Regions from separate parts of the Clostridium beijerinckii genome, predicted to be linked through region 1. Evidence: riboswitches for the same ligand, from Rfam matches in the RefSeq annotation. Region 1 holds a riboswitch; each other region holds the start of a gene.

Evidence for each region. A riboswitch is a leader RNA that binds a small molecule or an ion and turns the genes downstream of it on or off. The one in region 1 is predicted to bind thiamine pyrophosphate.
Region 2: it holds a riboswitch for thiamine pyrophosphate, as region 1 does, so the genes downstream of both, thiW (energy coupling factor transporter S component ThiW) here and thiF (sulfur carrier protein ThiS adenylyltransferase ThiF) in region 1, are expected to answer to the same signal.
Region 3: it holds a riboswitch for thiamine pyrophosphate, as region 1 does, so the genes downstream of both, thiT (energy-coupled thiamine transporter ThiT) here and thiF (sulfur carrier protein ThiS adenylyltransferase ThiF) in region 1, are expected to answer to the same signal.

What each region holds. Positions count from the first base shown of each region.
Region 1 covers NZ_CP144906.1:732,295-738,688, forward strand. The annotation lists gene PZA12_RS03570 (CBS domain-containing protein) at 1-222, opposite strand, end outside; gene clpB (ATP-dependent chaperone ClpB) at 488-3,079, shown strand; gene PZA12_RS03580 (ECF transporter S component) at 3,347-3,943, opposite strand; TPP riboswitch at 4,274-4,381, shown strand; gene thiF (sulfur carrier protein ThiS adenylyltransferase ThiF) at 4,568-5,371, shown strand; gene PZA12_RS03590 (thiamine phosphate synthase) at 5,379-6,029, shown strand; gene PZA12_RS03595 (tRNA 2-thiocytidine biosynthesis TtcA family protein) at 6,213-6,394, shown strand, end outside.
Region 2 covers NZ_CP144906.1:4,787,399-4,793,792, reverse strand. The annotation lists gene PZA12_RS21840 (FAD:protein FMN transferase) at 1-679, shown strand, start outside; gene PZA12_RS21835 (4Fe-4S binding protein) at 1,108-2,352, shown strand; TPP riboswitch at 2,418-2,528, shown strand; gene thiW (energy coupling factor transporter S component ThiW) at 2,718-3,257, shown strand; gene thiD (bifunctional hydroxymethylpyrimidine kinase/phosphomethylpyrimidine kinase) at 3,288-4,094, shown strand; gene thiC (phosphomethylpyrimidine synthase ThiC) at 4,165-5,475, shown strand; gene thiM (hydroxyethylthiazole kinase) at 5,683-6,394, shown strand, end outside.
Region 3 covers NZ_CP144906.1:77,954-84,347, reverse strand. The annotation lists gene PZA12_RS00380 (DegV family protein) at 1-527, shown strand, start outside; TPP riboswitch at 932-1,032, shown strand; gene thiT (energy-coupled thiamine transporter ThiT) at 1,087-1,764, shown strand; gene PZA12_RS00370 (ferredoxin) at 1,986-2,177, opposite strand; gene PZA12_RS00365 (Mrp/NBP35 family ATP-binding protein) at 2,307-3,146, opposite strand; gene PZA12_RS00360 (hypothetical protein) at 3,165-3,947, opposite strand; gene PZA12_RS00355 (prolipoprotein diacylglyceryl transferase) at 3,991-4,761, opposite strand; gene PZA12_RS00350 (hypothetical protein) at 4,981-5,553, opposite strand; gene PZA12_RS00345 (hypothetical protein) at 5,565-6,394, opposite strand, start outside.

The DNA of each region.
Region 1 (6,394 bases):
TTTTGACATAACCCACTCAACTGGACAGCTAACATAATGTCCTGGATGTATCATGAATCTATATATATCAGCTTTTACTATCATTCCTACTACAATTTCTTTATCATCTACTACTGGCATTCCATTAATATTAAGTTTGTCCATAAAATCTAAAGCTTTATCTATAGTATCGTTTACATTAATTGTATGGAAATTTGGTTTAATGATAGAACTTATTTTCATAACATCACCTCTTTTAAAAAAGTTTAATATCGTTAAGCTGTAAAATAACAAGCTAATAATATTTATATTACTATTTTACTATAAAACAACAAAATTTAAAATAAATCTTTAGATGATAAAAAAATTTAAAAAAAGGCTGAATAAACTTTGACTTTCTTTGACCTATGTATTATTATATAAGTAAAGAGGAATTATTTAGGTATAGTGATAAAGTAGTTTTAATAATAATTTCGAAATTTAACATAGAGATCTAGGAGGAATAAGTATGAATATTGATAAAATGACGTTGAGAGTTCAACAAGCATTGAATGATGCCAATGTTACAGCTGTTAAATTTAATCATCAGCAAATAGATTTAATTCATCTTTTTTCAGCTCTTGTAGAGCAGGAGGACGGGTTAGTCCCTAATATTCTTACTAAAATGGGTGTATCAGTAAAGAATCTAAAAGCTTCAGTAAATAAAGAATTAGATGCAATGCCAAAGGTTTTAGGAGAAGGAGTTGGCAATGTATATATAACTAGAAAAGTAGAGGAAGTGTTAATTAAAGCTGAAGAATTTTCGAAACAGTTTGAAGATTCATATGTTAGTGTTGAACATTTAATGCTTGCTATTATAGAAATAGATAACAATCAAGTTTCTAAAATATTAAAGCAATATAATATAACCAAGGATAATTTCTTAAAAGTTCTTTCTGAAGTTAGAGGAAGTCAAAGAGTTGAAACGCAAGATCCAGAAGGGACATATGATGCATTAGCAAAGTATGGAACTAATTTAGTTGACCTTGCTAAAAAGCATAAGTTAGATCCTGTTATAGGAAGAGATGAAGAAATAAGAAGGACAATAAGAATTTTATCAAGGAGAACCAAGAATAATCCAGTCTTAATAGGTGAACCTGGTGTTGGTAAAACAGCGATTATTGAAGGATTAGCTGAAAGAATAGTTAGAGGAGATGTTCCAGAAGGCCTTAAGGATAAAATTATATTTGCCTTGGATATGGGATCTTTGATTGCCGGAGCTAAGTATAGAGGTGAATTTGAAGAAAGATTAAAAGCAGTATTAAAAGAAGTTCAAAGCAGTGAGGGTAGAATATTACTATTCATAGATGAAATTCATACAATAGTTGGAGCAGGTAAGACTGATGGAGCAATGGATGCTGGTAATTTGATTAAGCCATTATTAGCAAGAGGAGAGCTGCATTGTATAGGTGCAACAACTTTTGATGAATATAGAAAATATATTGAGAAAGATAAAGCTTTAGAAAGAAGATTTCAACCAGTAATTATAGATGAACCTACAGTGGAGGATACAATTGCAATACTAAGAGGATTAAAAGAAAGGTTTGAAATCCATCATGGGATTAGAATTCATGATTCAGCTATAGTAGCTGCTGCAAAGCTTTCTGATCGATATATTCAAGATAGATATATGCCTGATAAGGCAATTGATTTAATTGATGAAGCTGGAGCTATGATAAGATCTGAGATAGATTCCCTTCCAACAGAACTTGATGTTATAAGAAGAAAAATATTTAAGTTAGAAATAGAAAAAGAAGCTCTATCAAAAGAGAAGGATGAGGGCTCAAAAAATAGGTTAGATGACCTAGAGAAAGAACTTGCAGGATTAAAAGAAAAGAATGATGAAATGACTGCAAAATATACCAAAGAAAAAGAGCAAATCACAGCTATTAAAACCTTAAAAAGTGAGTTAGATGATGCTAGAGGAGAAATAGAAGTAGCTCAGAGAAACTTTGATTATAATAAAGTTGCTGAGATTCAATATAGTAGGATTCCTGCTTTAGAAGAAAAAATCAAGCAAAAAGAAATTGAACTAAGAGAAAATTATGAAGGTGCTTTATTAAAAGAGGAAGTAACAGAGCAAGAGGTATCTGCTGTACTTTCTAAATGGACTGGAATTCCTGTAACTAATTTACTTGAAGGAGAAAGAGAAAAACTTTTAAGACTAGAAGATGATATGAGTAATAGAGTTATAGGGCAGGGTGAGGCGATAGAAGCTGTAACTAATGCAATACTCAGAGCAAGAGCTGGGCTTAAAGATATCAATAGACCAATAGGATCATTTATATTCCTAGGGCCAACAGGAGTTGGTAAAACAGAGCTTGCAAAAACACTAGCTAGAAATTTATTTGATTCAGAAGAAAATATTATTCGTATTGATATGTCAGAATATATGGAGAAGCACTCAGTATCTAGATTAGTTGGAGCGCCTCCAGGATATGTAGGTTATGATGAAGGTGGTCAGCTAACAGAAGCTGTAAGAAGAAAACCATATAGTGTAATTTTATTTGATGAAATTGAAAAAGCGCATGAAGATGTGTTTAATATATTCCTTCAGATATTAGATGATGGTAGACTAACTGATAATAAGGGTAAAACAGTAGATTTTAAAAATACTATAATAATTATGACTTCAAATATTGGAAGTGAATATTTATTAGAAAATACTAATGAAGATCATGTTGATGAAGAAATAAAATCAAAAGTAATGAGTGTTTTAAAATCAAGATTTAAACCGGAATTTTTAAATAGAGTAGACGATACTATAATGTTTAAACCTTTGGCAGAGTCTGGTATTAAGAAAATTATAGATATATTCTTAAGAGAAGTAAGTTTGAGGTTAAAAGATAAAAATATCGAAATAGAAGTTACAGATAAAGCAAAAACAATAATGGCAAGAGAAGGTTATGATGTAGTTTATGGAGCAAGGCCATTAAAAAGATATATACAGAACACTTTAGAGAATAGACTCGCTAGGATGATAATTAAGGGTGAACTAAGTTATGGATCTAAGGTTTTGATTGATAGTAAAGATGAAGAAATAATAATAAAACCACTTTAGTAAAAAATAAGTTTTATAAAATTCCTGTAGATAAATGTGATCTATAGGAATTTTTTTATTCTTTAGTGATTAAGAAAAATCCGTTAGCAACTTTTTTAGCAGTTAATAGGAATGGTGACATTTGTATGAGATAATATATTTTAATTCTTCATAATAGTTATATATGTAAATAATAATTAAAATAAGAAAAGAGGCAACTTTTAGCAAGTGCCTCTTTATAATTTATATTCTTTAAAAAATATTTCATTTTACTTGTTTAGAGTCTAGTTAAACTTTTTTCTTAATTCTAAATATCGCTACAATTACAGGAACTGATATTACAGCACTCACTATAGCTTCAGGAACTCCATTTGTTAAACCAATGGTTGCAATTGCAATACCAGCAGTTTGTGGGTTTATCTTTAAAATAGCAGAGTATCTTTCTAAATAGAATACGTAAGTTAAACCCAAAACACCTATAGTGTTAATTAATGTAGCACAGATTGATGCGATTGCGATACTAATGCTTTGATTTTTAAATCTCTTTCTAAGAAGTATATACACATAGTATGCTACAATTCCAATTAGGACTCTAGGAACTAATGCAATTATAGGATTCCAAAATATAAATGATGTTGGACCAGGAGCAGTAAAATTTTGATACATTGAGAATAAACCAAAAACTAATCCAACTAGGGATCCAACTATAGGTCCTTCAACTATCGCACCTATAATAACTGGAATATGCATTATAGTAGCTTTTACAGGTGGAATTGGTATGAACCCAAGTCCAGTTAATCCTAAGAAAATTGAAATTGCAGAAAGCATTCCGATCATTGCAATCTGTCTAACTGAAAATTTAGATTTAGTATAGCCTCTTTCCATAAGGTACCTCCGTTCTTATTCCTTGACATATGGATATAATTCGGAAAAATATATAATATATACGAATTTCCGTTCAGCTTCTAATTGAATACCGACATATATTATTTTACCACGTTAGAAAAAATGTTCAATTATATTTTAAAAATATAAACTTAAATATAGGAATAATAATTACTGTTTCTATACTTAATTATGTTAACTTAGAAAAAAGTTGATTTATATTTAAAATATGATTAAATTCACAAGTCTAATTTATGGATTTGATCCATAAAAATTTGAATTATAAGAAATAAAATGATAATATATAACCATAATAGAAATTGAATAGTATAAAAAGGCTAGGGGTGCTAATTTAATTGGCTGAGAGAAGCTTATTTGCTTTAACTCTTTTGACCTGATGTGGCTAATACCACCGTAGGGAAGCAATAAATATTTTAGAAGATTTATAAGACTTACCTTAGGGTAAGTCTTTTTATTCTCTAGTAATTTATTATGGAAGCCAAATAAGTAGATGTTCTGCCCATTGGTAGTATAAATTATGAAAAAAGACTGATAAGAAAATAATGAGTAAATAATAAGTAGATACATTAAGTTTTAAAATTTATTTAGATTGGGGATATTAGTTTGAAAGTTTTAGTAAATGAAAGAGAAATAGATATTGAGGGAGAAATTACTGCATTTGAAGTTAGAAACAAGATAAAAAGTGATGCGGATATAGTTATTTTAAATGGCTTTCCAATTAAACAAGATTATTCTCTAAATGAAGGAGATAAAGTTACTTTAATCAAGAGAGGCGAGGTGCCTAAAAAAGAAGAGTTAGAGGCATTAATGGTAAGTAGACATACTCCAAAGGTTCACGAGAAAGTTAAGAAGGCGAAGATAGCTATTGCTGGACTTGGTGGACTGGGTTCAACAGTAGCATTAGCATTGGGAAGAGTTGGTGTTGGACACATAAAAATAATAGATTTTGATGTGGTTGAACCAAGTAATTTAAACAGACAACAATACTTTATAAGACATATTGGAATGAAAAAATGCCATGCATTAAAAGAAATATTGTTAGAAATCAATCCGTTCATAAATATCGAAGTTGTTGATACGTATGTAGATAAGGATAACATTAAAGATTTATTTGAGGATATGGATATTGTAATTGAAGCATTTGATGGCGCAGAAAATAAAGCGATGATAGTTAGAGAAGTTTTACTTCAGACAGAAAAGCCAAAGGTTATTTCAGCATCAGGTATGGCAGGGTATTATTCTAATAATCTAATAATTAGCAAAAAAATAAATACAAGGCTATATATGTGTGGAGACTTTAAAAATGAGGCAAAAGTAAATGAGGGGTTAATGGCACCTAGGGTTGGTATCGCAGCTTGTCATGAAGCGAATATGGCTCTTAGATTAATATTAGGGGAAGAGGTATAAACTAAAGATGTCTGTAATTGGAATAACAAATAGAAAACTTTGTAGTGACTTTTTTTATCAAATAAAGAAAATATCAGAATCTAATCTAGATTTCTTAATTATACGAGAAAAAGATTTAAGCAGTGAAGAGCTAATAATATTAGTTTTGAAAGTAAAAGAGGAACTGAAAAATACAAATATCAGAATAATACTAAATTCCAATATAGATATTGCTAGAAAGTCCAATGTTGATGGAATTCAGTTATCATTTAATGATTTTATAAATATTAGTAACAAGTTATGCACAGGAAGAGCAATAAATTCTAAAGAAATAGTGGATAATTTTCGATTTAGTGGGAATAAATATAAAATATATAAGATGATAGGCGTTTCAATACATAGTTGCGAAGAAGGTATACAGGCGGCTAAATTAGGAGCAGACTATGTTATTTATGGCCATGTGTTTGAAACTGATTGCAAAAAAGGGCTCCCTCCTAGAGGGATTAAGGAAATAGAGGCTCTTTCCAAGAAGATTAACATTCCCATCATCGGAATAGGCGGAATAAATCAAGATAATTATAAGAAAGTATTGGATGCTGGAGCAAGTGGAATTGCTATAATGTCTAGTTTAATGAAAGACAAAAATCCTGAAGAATTAGTGAAATCTCTTTCTAAATAAACATTACTTTGATATATAAAAATCAAAGTACAAATACGAATAATTAAAATCAGCTAATATTAAAACCTAAAAACACTTGTAAATCTTAAGTGTTCATTATAAACTCTTTAAAGAAAGATATATTAAAGAATAATTAGTATCTATGACCTGGATGCTATTAAGATAATAAGGAGAAATGAAATAATGAGTACAATTGCAGGAAAAGGTTGTCCAAGAATTATACCAGATGGAGAAAAAAAGCCACTAGAAGAGATTGAAAAAGCTATAATTAAAAGCTATAGAAAGCATATTTGGTCAAAATTTGTTAAGGCAATTAAAGAATATAATTTAATTCAAGAAGGAGATAAAATTGCTGTTGGAATTTC
Region 2 (6,394 bases), 1.5 Mb from region 1:
AATAAGACCATTAGTAAAGTTATGGAGCATAGGTACAAAAGAAGAACGAATTCCGGAAAAATCTAAAATAGAGAAGGTATTAAAACTTATAAATTATAATGATGTTATTTTTGATGACAAAAATAATTTAATAATGCTAAAACATGATAAACAGGCTTTAGATGTCGGAGGTATTGCAAAAGGATTTGCGGCTGATGAAGTAAGAGATATTTTTTATCAGCATAATATTAAAAGTGCATTAATTGATTTAGGTGGAAACATTTTTGCTCTTGGAAGTAAGGAAGACGGTTCAGCTTGGAAAGTTGGAATTCAAAATCCATTTAAGCCTAGGGGAGAATTTATAGGAATATTAAGCGTAAAAAATAAATCAATAGTAACCTCAGGTAATTATGAAAGATATTTTATAAAGGATGGAAAAAAATTTCATCATATAATTGACCCTAAAACAGGATACCCATCTGAAAGTAAAATTATAAGTGCAACTATTATATCAGACAATTCAATCGACGGAGATGGCTTGTCAACTGGTGCTTATATAATTGGTATTGATAAGGCTATGAAGATTATAGAGACTATAGAGGGGATTGACGCTATATTTATTACAGAAGATAAGAAAATATATAAAACATCAGGTATTGATGAAAGTATTTTTACATTAACAGATAGTGAATTTTTTTAGATAATGTGTCCGGAGCTAAATATAGAAGTAAGGGCATAATTTAGGCAATAGGAAAGCTTTAAATCAAGCAAAATGATAAGAAGAGATAATACAGATTGAAACAAACCTCGTTAAGTTGGAATATAAGATATTAACAGGGATAAATTCAATCTGTACTATCTTTTTTTATTTAGATTTTTCTAACCATTTATTTTTTTCCTTAATTCTAAGATGTTTTAATTGACATTTCTCAGCGAATTCTCAGTTTAGATTAAGGGAGCATTAAGGTTCTATTGATATAATTCACTTAATCAAAGAAATTGCAATAGCAGATAATGAAGTGAAAATAATATTTCTATTAGAAATTAATTGGAAAAATGTGATTAATGATAATTAACATAAAAGTTTATTATTGCTAAATATAGAGAGTTAGAAAAGGGGAAAGAAATATGGCAAGTAAAATAAAGAAATCGCAGATTATAAGGCATATTATACAATTGATTGCATTTATTCTGTTACCAGGCCTTTATTCAATGACATTCAGTGAAGTAAAAACTGTATATCAAATGATTATCAATGGTAATTTTAACTTTTTGGAAGCATTACCAAGCTTAATAGAATTTATAGCTATTATGCTTTTGACTATAGTATTAGGAAGATGGTTCTGCGGTTGGATATGTGCATTTGGTGCATATAATGACTTAATATATTTTATATCAAAAAAAGTATTCAAAATAAAATTTAGAGTAGATGAAAAAGTTGATTCTATACTTAAGTATTTCAAATATGTAGTATTACTTTTTATAATAGCTATTTCATGGACTATGGGAAGCAGTATACTGGAAAGCACAAGCCCTTGGGATGTATTTGGTCAAATAACTGATGTATCTACTATTTTTTCGAGTTTACTTGTTGGATTGATATTTTTAATATTAATCACAATAGGAGCAGCGTTTATTGAGAGGTTTTTCTGCAGATATCTATGTCCTTTAGGGGCAATATTCTCTATTATTTCTAAGATTGGAATAGTTAAGCTTAATAAGCCAAAAGCTGATTGTGGTAAATGTAGAGCTTGCACAATGAATTGCTCAATGGGATTACCGCTCTATAAGGTAGATTGTGTCAAAGGTGGAGATTGTATAAATTGCTTAAAATGTACTGAAGTATGTTACAGAAATAATGCTAATGTAAATGTACTTGGAAGAGATTTAGATGCTAAGTTAACAGGATCAGTAGCTATGGCTACATTTTTAGGTATATATGGACTTACTAACTTCGCCGGCAATGCAGTAACTAAATCTGGAATCGTAACTAAGAGTAATGAAGTTTCAAGCAATATAAATTCACAAACTGAAGCTGCACCAGAAAGTTCAAAATTAAATCAAGAAACTACAAGTTCAAATACAGTTCAAAATAATGCAAGTGAATATAAAGATGGGACATACACAGGAAGTGGAACAGGCTATAGAGGAGGAACAACTAAGGTCTCTGTAACTGTGTCGAATGGGAAAATATCAAGTATACAAGCTATATCTAATCAAGATACTCCAAAGTTTTATCAAAGAGCAGAGGGAACTATAATTAAGAGCATAATTTCAAAACAATCAACATCAGTAGATACTGTATCTGGTGCAACTTATAGTTCGAAGGGTATCATGAGTGCGGTAACAAATGCTTTGAATAAAGCAAAATAATAAAATATACTTGACGTTTGAAACTTAATGGTATAACCTTTAAATTGTGAAAGAAAATTTTATAATTGAATAACTAGGGGAGCTAATATTTTGGCTGAGATTGGAAAGATTGATTTCCTAGACTCTTATAACCTGATTTGGATAATACCAGCGTAGGGAAGTATATTAATATTATTTGTGTAAGTATTGATATGATTTGTGCATAATTTATTGATGTATCCCTTGTGGATACATTTTTTTTATGCAAAATAATTAACTTCTTTTAAGGTTAATCAATTTAAACGTCATTGTAAAGGTGATTTAGCAAATTTATTTCACATTAAAAAGTAAGTTTATTGATTTTATTATTAAAGGAGTGATTTTTAATGAAAGAAAAGAGTAAAGCACAGAAGATGGCACTAAGTGGTGTATTAATCGGTATTTCTGTTATTTTTGGAACATTTTCAATACCGATTGGAGCTGCTAAAATATCTCCAATACAACATTTCGTAAATGTAGTTGGAGCAATAACACTTGGGCCATTATATGCTCTTATGAATGCATTTGTGACATCTCTAATAAGAAATTTCATGGGAACAGGAAGTTTATTGGCTTTTCCAGGAAGCATGGTAGGAGCATTGCTTGCAGGAATTCTTTATAAAAAATTTAGAAAGCCGGGTATTGCAGTAATTGGAGAAATAATTGGAACTGGAATATTAGGAGCATTATTAGCTTATCCTATAGCTACAATGGTGTTAGGAAAACAAGTTGCGGTTTTTGTATATGTTGTTCCGTTTATATCAAGTTGTAGTGTTGGAGCGATTATAGCTTACTTTTTTATAAAAGTTCCTGTCATTAAAAAAATACTAGTAGATAATGAGTTTCAAGTAAAAAGAGAGGAAACTAATAACATAGATAAGATTTAAATGAAATATTACAGGTGAAAGGATGAGTTTATGTTTAGAGCATTAACTATTGCAGGATCAGATACTTGTGGAGGAGCAGGAATTCAAGCGGATTTAAAAGCTTTCTCAGCAAATGGAGTATATGGGATGAGTGTTATCACAGCGGTAACGGCTCAAAATACTATGGGGGTTTTTGGAATTCAAGATATAAATCCTGAAATGATTGAATCTCAGATAGATGTTATTTTTGAAGATATAAGAGTAGATGCTATAAAAATAGGAATGGTTTCTAAAATTGAATCTATAAAAGCTATATCAAAATCTTTGAGAAAAGTTGGTAAGCTACCAGTGATAGTTCTAGATCCAGTTATGATTTCTAAAAGTGGATTTAATCTGTTATCGAAGGATTCAAAAGATACTTTAGTTAAGGAATTATTTCCATTAGCAACATTAATAACTCCTAATTTACCAGAGGCAGAAGAAATTTTAGGGATGAAAATAGAAAACTTAGATGAAATGAAGGAAGCGGCCTTGAAACTTAAAGAATTTGGTCCGAAGGCAGTTTTAGTTAAAGGAGGGCATTTAGAAGGGGAAGCAACAGACTTGTTATATGATGGAAATAACTTTCTTGTTCTAAAGCAAGAAAGAATAAATACTACTCACACTCATGGAACAGGATGTACTTTATCTTCAACTATAGCAGCAAATTTAGCTAAGAATATGACAATAGAGGAAGCGGTTAGAAGTGGTAAAGAATATATAACATGTGCAATCGAACATGGTTTTGAGCTTGGTAAAGGTGTAGGACCTACTAACCATTTTTACGAGCTATATAAGAAAGCAGGAATGATTGAATAATACTATAGAACTCAAGTTAAATTTTATAACTAATAAATTAAATAATAATGGTATGAGGAGAGGGAAAGAAATGAATTATAAAACACAAATGGAAGCAGCTAAAAAAGGTATAGTCACAAAGGAAATTAAAATAGTAGCGGAAAAAGAAAGAATTTCAGAAGAAAAATTAATGAAACTTGTTGCAGAAGGTAAAGTGGCTATACCGGCCAATATCAACCATAAATCACTTAGCCCTGAGGGGATTGGTGATGGATTAAGAACAAAGATAAATGTAAACTTAGGGATATCAGGAGATTCGGTTGATTATTGCAGAGAGATGGAAAAAGTAAAAATGGCAATTGATTTTGGTGCGGAAGCAATAATGGATTTAAGTAATTACGGGAAGACTCAAGAGTTCAGGGAAAAGCTTATAGAATATTCTCCAGCTATGATAGGAACAGTTCCTATGTATGATGCAATTGGATACCTTGAAAAAGATCTTTTAGATATAAAAGCTAAAGATTTTCTTGACGTGGTGTTAGCTCATGCTAAAGCTGGGGTAGATTTTGTTACTATTCATGCAGGAATAAATAAAAGAACAGTTTCGCTATTTAAAGAAGATAAGAGAAGATTAAATATAGTATCAAGAGGTGGGTCATTACTATTTGCGTGGATGGAGATGACAGGAAATGAGAATCCATTTTATGAATACTATGATGAATTACTTGATATACTAAGAGAATATGATGTAACAATAAGTCTTGGAGATGCTATGAGACCTGGCTGTATTGATGATTCAACAGATGCTGGACAAATTACAGAACTTATAGAGTTAGGATTATTAACAAAAAGAGCTTGGGAAAAAGATGTACAAGTTATGATAGAAGGACCAGGTCATATGGCAATGAATGAGATTGCAGCTAATATGCAAATTGAAAAAAGATTATGCCATGGGGCACCTTTCTATGTACTAGGCCCTCTTGTTACAGATATTGCACCGGGGTATGATCATATAACTTCAGCTATTGGTGGAGCTATTGCAGCAACACATGGAGCTAATTTCCTTTGCTATGTAACACCAGCTGAGCATTTAAGACTTCCTGATTTATCTGATGTTAGAGAAGGAATTATCGCATCTAAAATTGCAGCTCATGCAGCAGACATTGCTAATGGACTTCCAGGGGCTAGAGATAGAGATAATGCAATGGCAGATGCTCGTCAAAAACTTGATTGGGAAGAGATGTTCAAGATTGCTATTGATGGGAAAAAGGCTAGAGAATATTTTGAAAGTGTACCACCAGAAGATATGCATAGCTGTTCTATGTGCGGAAAAATGTGTGCAGTAAGAACAACTAACAGAATTTTAAATGGTGATAAAGTGGAGCTTCTCGACCAGAAATAAGATTTACGTGAATTATAATTATCTGTGTTGCAATTAAATTTCTATAGTATTATTTTAATTGAGAACTTGTCTTACTAGAATTTTAGATGCGAGTTTATTATTGCAACATGTATATTAAGGAAAAGAAATTAAAAAAAGTTTTTACTTTTGAGAGGAGGTATTTTAGTGAGGATTATTAAAAGAATGAATTCTCACTAAAAGATATTTATGAGTAATGGAATATCAATTAAAATAGGAAGTTTATTAAATGAAGTTAGGAATAAGAAACCACTTGTGCATAATATAACAAATTATGTTACAGTTAATGATTGTGCGAATATTTTACTTGCAATAGGTGCATCACCAATTATGGCTGATGATATAAAAGAAGCAGCAGATATTACTAAGATTTCATCTGCCCTTGTAATAAATATTGGAACATTAAATGAGCGAACTATTGAATCTATGATTGCATCGGGTAAGAAAGCAAATGAATTAAATATTCCAGTCGTTTTTGACCCAGTTGGAGCAGGAGCATCAGATTTCAGAAATTCAACAACAAAGAGATTATTAGAAGAAGTGAAAATAAGTGTTTTACGTGGAAATATGTCTGAGATTAAATTTATAAGCGGATTGGGCTCTACAACTAAAGGGGTTGATGCCTCAGAAAATGATGCAAGAACAGGAAATGATGAAGGAGTAGACGTAGCTAAAAGTTTAGCCAAAAAGCTTCAGTGTACTGTAGCCATTACAGGGGCAACAGATATTATATCTGATGGAGAAAGAGTAGTTATACTTGAAAATGGAACTAAGATGTTATCTAATGTCACAGGAACAGGCTGCATGACAACTGCATTAATTGGAGCGTTTTGTGGGGCAGGTTCAGATTATTTTATAGGAGCAGTTTCTGGTATTATTTCCATGGGAATATCGGGTGAAA
Region 3 (6,394 bases), 650 kb from region 1:
AAGTGAAAACTTTGGTATTTGATTCTATGACTTTAACTATGTCAGAAGGAGCTATGGTCATTGAAACTCTAAACCTAATAAAGCAAAGGAAATCCTTTGATGAAATAGTAATGACCTTACCTTCCTTTAGAGATAAGATTGACGTGTTTTTTACAATAGATACATTAGAATACTTAATAAAGGGAGGCCGAGTTGGTAAAGTTGCCGGAACTATAGCGGGTGTACTCAATCTAAAGCCTATTATTACTGTTGGCGATGACGGCATATACCATACGGTTTGTAAGATAAGAGGCATAAAACAGTGTATATCTAAATTAACAAATATATTAACAAATTATCTAGAAAATCATAAATGTAAAGTTTGGGTTTTAGATGGGAATGCACCTGAGAAATCTAAAATGCTTTATGATTCTATAAAAGATCTTCCTAATCTAATTGAATGTACTTTAGGAGGATCAATAGGACCTGCTCTTGGCGTTCATACCGGACCTGGTCTTGTTGGATTTATAGTTGAAAGATTAGATTAATCGAAAAATATATATGTTAACTATTTACTCATAATTAAAGAGCTAAATATTAAAATTCATATTTTTTTATTTAGTTCTTTAATCTTTTACAAGTATACTTACTTTTCTACTTGTAAATAATAATAACAAAGAAATCTTTACTGAAAGGACTGTTTTGTTATTATGAAAGATTTTATATTAGATTCAACATATAAAGATGCTACTATTGTCAATAGAAATGATGATATCTTCACCATTTCATCAAATAAATTACCAAATAACACAATCCCACATCACTCTATAAATTTGATTGCTTCTAGCTCAAATTCACATTCCAATTTAAGTAATAATAACAAATTTAATACATACAATCTAATTGACTATCTATAATAATAGGTATAAAATAGTGTAAGTGTAATATATTTATAATGTGCTAGGGGAGCCGAGCGGCTGAGATTTGATATTCATAAACCCTTAAAACCTGATCTAGTTAATTCTAGCGTAGGGAATGCAACCTCTTAAAAACTTTAAACTATTTATTTGGTTGATAATCTCCGAGCACAATTAAGGAGGTTTTTTTATGTCAATTTTTAATGATTGGATCGAACAGTTTTCCAAACTTTTCCAGAATTTCTCACAAAACATTCAAGACATTCTTGCAAGTCCAATGTCCATTATAACTTTATTAGGATGTATTTTACTGCTTATAGTATTAGCTAAGGCAAGAAAGATAAAATTCACTCCAGAACTAATTGCTAGGATTGGTATAGCATTGGCGTTAGCCACTATATTAAAAATGCTAAGATTATATCATTTTCCTCAAGGTGGTAGCATAACTTTAGGCAGCATGATACCAGTATTACTCATAGCATTCATATATGGTCCTGAAGTTGGATGTTTAACAGGATTTCTTTATGGTGTAATAACCTTAATACTGGATCCATATATACTACATCCTGTTCAAGTTTTGTTTGATTATCCATTGCCCTTTACAGCATTAGGTCTTGCCGGATTTTTCAAACAAAGAAAGTTAGTTGGGGTAAGCATTGCAGTACTGGTCAGATTTTTATGTCATCTTATTTCTGGTATAGTTTTCTTTGGATCATTTGCCCCAGAAGGAATGTCTCCAGTAGTTTATTCTTTGCTTGTTAATGGTCCTATGGTTGGAATAGAAGGAATCATATGCTTAGTAATTTTAGCTGTTCTTCCTATAGAAAGAATATTTCATGCATCATCAGTAAATACTATTTCAAACTAACTATTATATAAAACAATTTATATATATACAATTAAGTTTCGAAGCTCTACGTAGTAATTAAACATTTCACTTATCTGCGTTTTAAGCTTATTAATGCAAAACATATAGAATAAAAATAGGATTAATTTTGTTTTATAAAACAAAATTAATCCTATTTTTGATCAAATAATAAATAAATATTATTTATTTTAGACGTTTTAGTTGTATTTTGCAATTAAATTTTATTCTTCTATTTCAATTGCATTTACTGGACAGCTTTCTTCTGCTTCTTTTGCCTCATCTACACAACCTTCTGGAACTTCATCAACTATAGCTCCTGCTTTTCCATCATCCTGCATGTCAAAGCACTCTGGACATATAGATGGACATAATCCACAAGCTATACAAGTATCTTTATCTACTTTTGGTTTCATGGTTTACTTCATCTCCTCTAATATCAAATTACAAACTTATTATTTCCCAAGAAATATTAAGTTATGTATATTTAATAATATAATTTAAAATAATGAAATAAATATAGTATAAGGAAAAGAAGTTTTCTATTAATATAATCCTTCAAATATCAGTGAATATAGCGGATTCTCCTTAACGTATTCCTCTGCTTTTCCTTGCTCCAATGCTTCTGTAAGTTCAATATTAATTGGTAGCTCTCCTATTAAAGGAATTCCAAGATAATCTGCATTTTCTTCTGATGACTTTCTGCTAAATACTCGTATCTTTTTATCACAATCTGGACAGTTTATATATGCCATGTTCTCTACTACACCCTTAATCTTTACACCTATCTTTTGGGCCATAATAACAACTTTCTTGACTATCATAGACACCATATCTTGTGGTGTAGAAACTATTACAATTTCATCAATAGGAAATTCCTGCATTACAGTTAAAGCAATGTCTCCTGTACCTGGTGGCATATCTATAAGTAAATAGTCAAGCTCTTCCCAATTAGTTTCTACAAACATCTGCTTTAACACCCCTGTAATTACAGGTCCTCTCCAGATTACAGGTTCATCTTCTACTGCTGTTAAAAGATTCATGGAAATTATTTTTATCCCGCTTTCTGTTTCCACTGGCTCAAATTTTACCATATCATTTTCTAATGGAATTATTTTAGCTCTTTTATTGTTAACTCCAAAAAATCTAGGCATAGATGGACCTGTAATATCTGCATCCAATACTCCTACTTTATATCCCTTCTTAGATAACATACTTGCCATCATTCCAGTTACAGTTGATTTACCAACTCCACCTTTTCCACTTATAATACCTATAACATTTTTAATATTTCCATATCTGGATGTTAACTTTAAACTTTCTTCACTACATCCTGTTCCTTTAGATTGACATGTGTCTTTACTTTTACAATTTTCACAACTCATTTATATATGCTCCTTTGCTTACCAATCTTGTGGGGTTTTATTAGGCTCACTTATTTTAATATCCCAGTCTTTATAATTATATTCTGCTGTTATATAATAGCTTTCAAAGGAATTATCCTTTTTATTATCTACTGTTATTAGTGTTTTGAAAACAGTACTATTATATCCTCTATTTTTCACTTTAATTATTGTATCAAAATCTTCATAATTATTATTTACTAAATCAACACTAGGTAAAGTTTTGTTCAAACTTTTCTTAAAATCTTCTAAATCCACAGAAAATATGTATTTCAAACAATCTGTATCTCCAGCTATGTTCACTCCAACTTTGTTTCCGTTGGATAAACTTTCTTTTTTCTTATCAATAACTTTTAATATTGATTGATAGTATATATAATTAAAGTCTCTTGGCTTTCTTATGAATGAAAGATTTTGCATTATTGTATTCTCTAAATTTTTAGGTACTGAAAATGCCTTATCGTCATCATAAAAGTTTCCTGTCCCATGTTCGTTAGCTCCAACTACATACTGATACTTTCTCACTTCATCTCCAATGCACACCTCAAAAATATAATCTGGATCTAATGAGCTTTTCTTTGAAACTTCACTTCCATCTGATAAAATCTTGTAAATGTCTTCTATGGCTTTAGGATCGTTAACTACAAACCTAAATCCACTATCTCTAACACTTTGTATGATAATTTTATCGACTTTATTTTGCTTTATATAATCAAATTGTTGATTTTTAAGATTCATTTTAACTTCTATATTATCAATGAAGCTACACCCTGAGAGCATCATACTAGAGACTACTACCAATGGTAAAACTATTGTTAAAAACTTACTATTTCTCACTGTTCTTCTTCGCTCCTTTGAAAATCCTATGGTTATTAAATACAACAATACCAATCACCAAAGTAAATATTGCGATAAATTGTGATGTTGATAGAATCCCGATATTCCCTCTTGGATCATCCCTTAAAAACTCTACTAAAAATCTACCTATACTATATACTATTAAATATAGTCCCACTATTTTTCCTTTTTGTTTTTCTTTCTTACTATAGTACAAAAGCATAAATCCTAACAAAAAGTCAAATATTGATGAATAAATTTGCGTTGGATGCACGTGTATTCCAGCTGGTGCTAAAGATCCCTTTGGAAATGTAACGCCTATTGGTAACTTGGTTTCTGCTCCATAACAACATCCAGCCAGAAAACATCCAACTCTACCAAAACCTTGGGCTATTGCAAGACCTGGAACCGTCATATCCAACATTTCAACAATGTTCCAAGACTTTTTCCTAGAATATAAGTACATAGCCAAGGCTCCTCCACCTATGGCACCATATATAACAAATCCATATCCAAAGTTCAGTAATATGCTTGGCTCTTTAATAATATCTTTAATCTCAGTTAATATAAATAATCCCTTTCCACCAAGTGCTCCACCTATTACAGCTAAAATTACTAAATTTAATAAGGAATCCTCATCATAGCCTTTTTTCTTTCCTTTATTTATAAATATAGCAGCTGCAACTATTATTCCAATTGCAATCATTAATCCATAACTCTTTATCTGTATCCCAAATATCTCAAATAGTATTATCCTCATTGCTCGCCTCCAAACGTCAAATAAGTATCAAGGAGAAGCTATCCTGGCCTCTCCTTGATACTTAAATTATAATACTTATGCTTATCCTTGGCAAATCTTATTTAACTCATCAACTCAACATTCATACAATTATATGTTTTATATTAAGCATATAATGTAATCTTTTCACATCAACCACTTATGATCCAGAAAACTTTATATACAATAAATTGGTTAATTTCAACTTTGAGATGATTTAATACTTGAAATAATCGTATTTAAAATAGTCTTCATATTATCCTTATAATCCTTTGACTTAAGATTAAATAATATCTTTGCTGTTTTACCTTCTTCTAAATTTAGATAATAGCATTCATTATTAAAATCATACCCATTCTTTACTTTTGTTTCATATTTAACTAATACTCCTGAATTATAGGAATTTTTAAAAGGTGTTAATTCTGAATTATAATATTCTAGGCATTGACTATTTAAATCTTTTTCTGCAAACACGTTTATATCCTCTTTTGTATTTACTACTTGCAATAAACCAGTAAGCTTATTATTTTTGTCTTTAAAATCTAATTCATAACTCACATATTGCCCTTTACTTTCTTTTTCCTCCACATTCCATTCACTTGGCAGAGATATAACATATTTATTCTCGTCAAAAGAATATTCTTTAAATTTGCTTATTCCCTGATCCATAAGAATTACCTGTTCGAAATTTTCTTTAAAGAAGCCCTGGGTTATGACCAGTATCAACATCAATGATAACAATATTGACGTAACAATCAACTGCTTCTTATTCATAACAATGTTCTCTATCTTGCTGGAATTACGATTGAAGAATTTTTAAAATCATAGAACATTAACCAATATCCTTGGCTATTATTACTATCATTAGTCCATGTTACGAAACCTGTTCTTCCACCATATGGTTGATCATTTTTTTCTTTGCTTCCTGGTATTGCATATATAATATATTGCATTTCTCCATCTTTATTGCATTTATATCCTAATAAGAAATGTCCTGTTTTACTAATGTAAGGATAATAATTTAACATTGGATAATATGCTAATGTATATTTGTTATAATTTGAATCATTTGATAAATCTTCTATACCATTTACAATGATTTTATACCACTTACAGAAGTTTATATCATTTAATTTTCCAATAAACGGTTTAAAATCTTGTGCTAACTTCTCAAAATACTTACCTATATCTCCACTTATAGTGAATCCCTGATTTGAAGTATTTTGATTATTATTATTTTCATTTGATGTATCTCCCATATTTAAGTCTAGCTGTCCCATGCCTCCAGTTTCACCGCTAGTCTCTGGCTGTCCCATTGTTCCTGTCTGATTCATTGTTCCACCTGACCATGGTTGCCACATTGTTCCTGTGTTCATTTGATTCATTCCAGTATTTGATGATGTTTGATCTGCTACAGTATTAGTGCCTGTCTGGTTCATACCTCCTGCGCTAGTCTGATTTGCCGAGTTCCCTGACCATGGTTGCCACATTGTTCCTGTATCAACTTGGCTCATTCCAGTATTTGAGTTGCCTTGCTCCATAGACTCCCCTACACCAGTAGTATCCCCTGCACCAGTCGTATTCATCGTAGATGTATCATTTGCTCCTGTGGCTC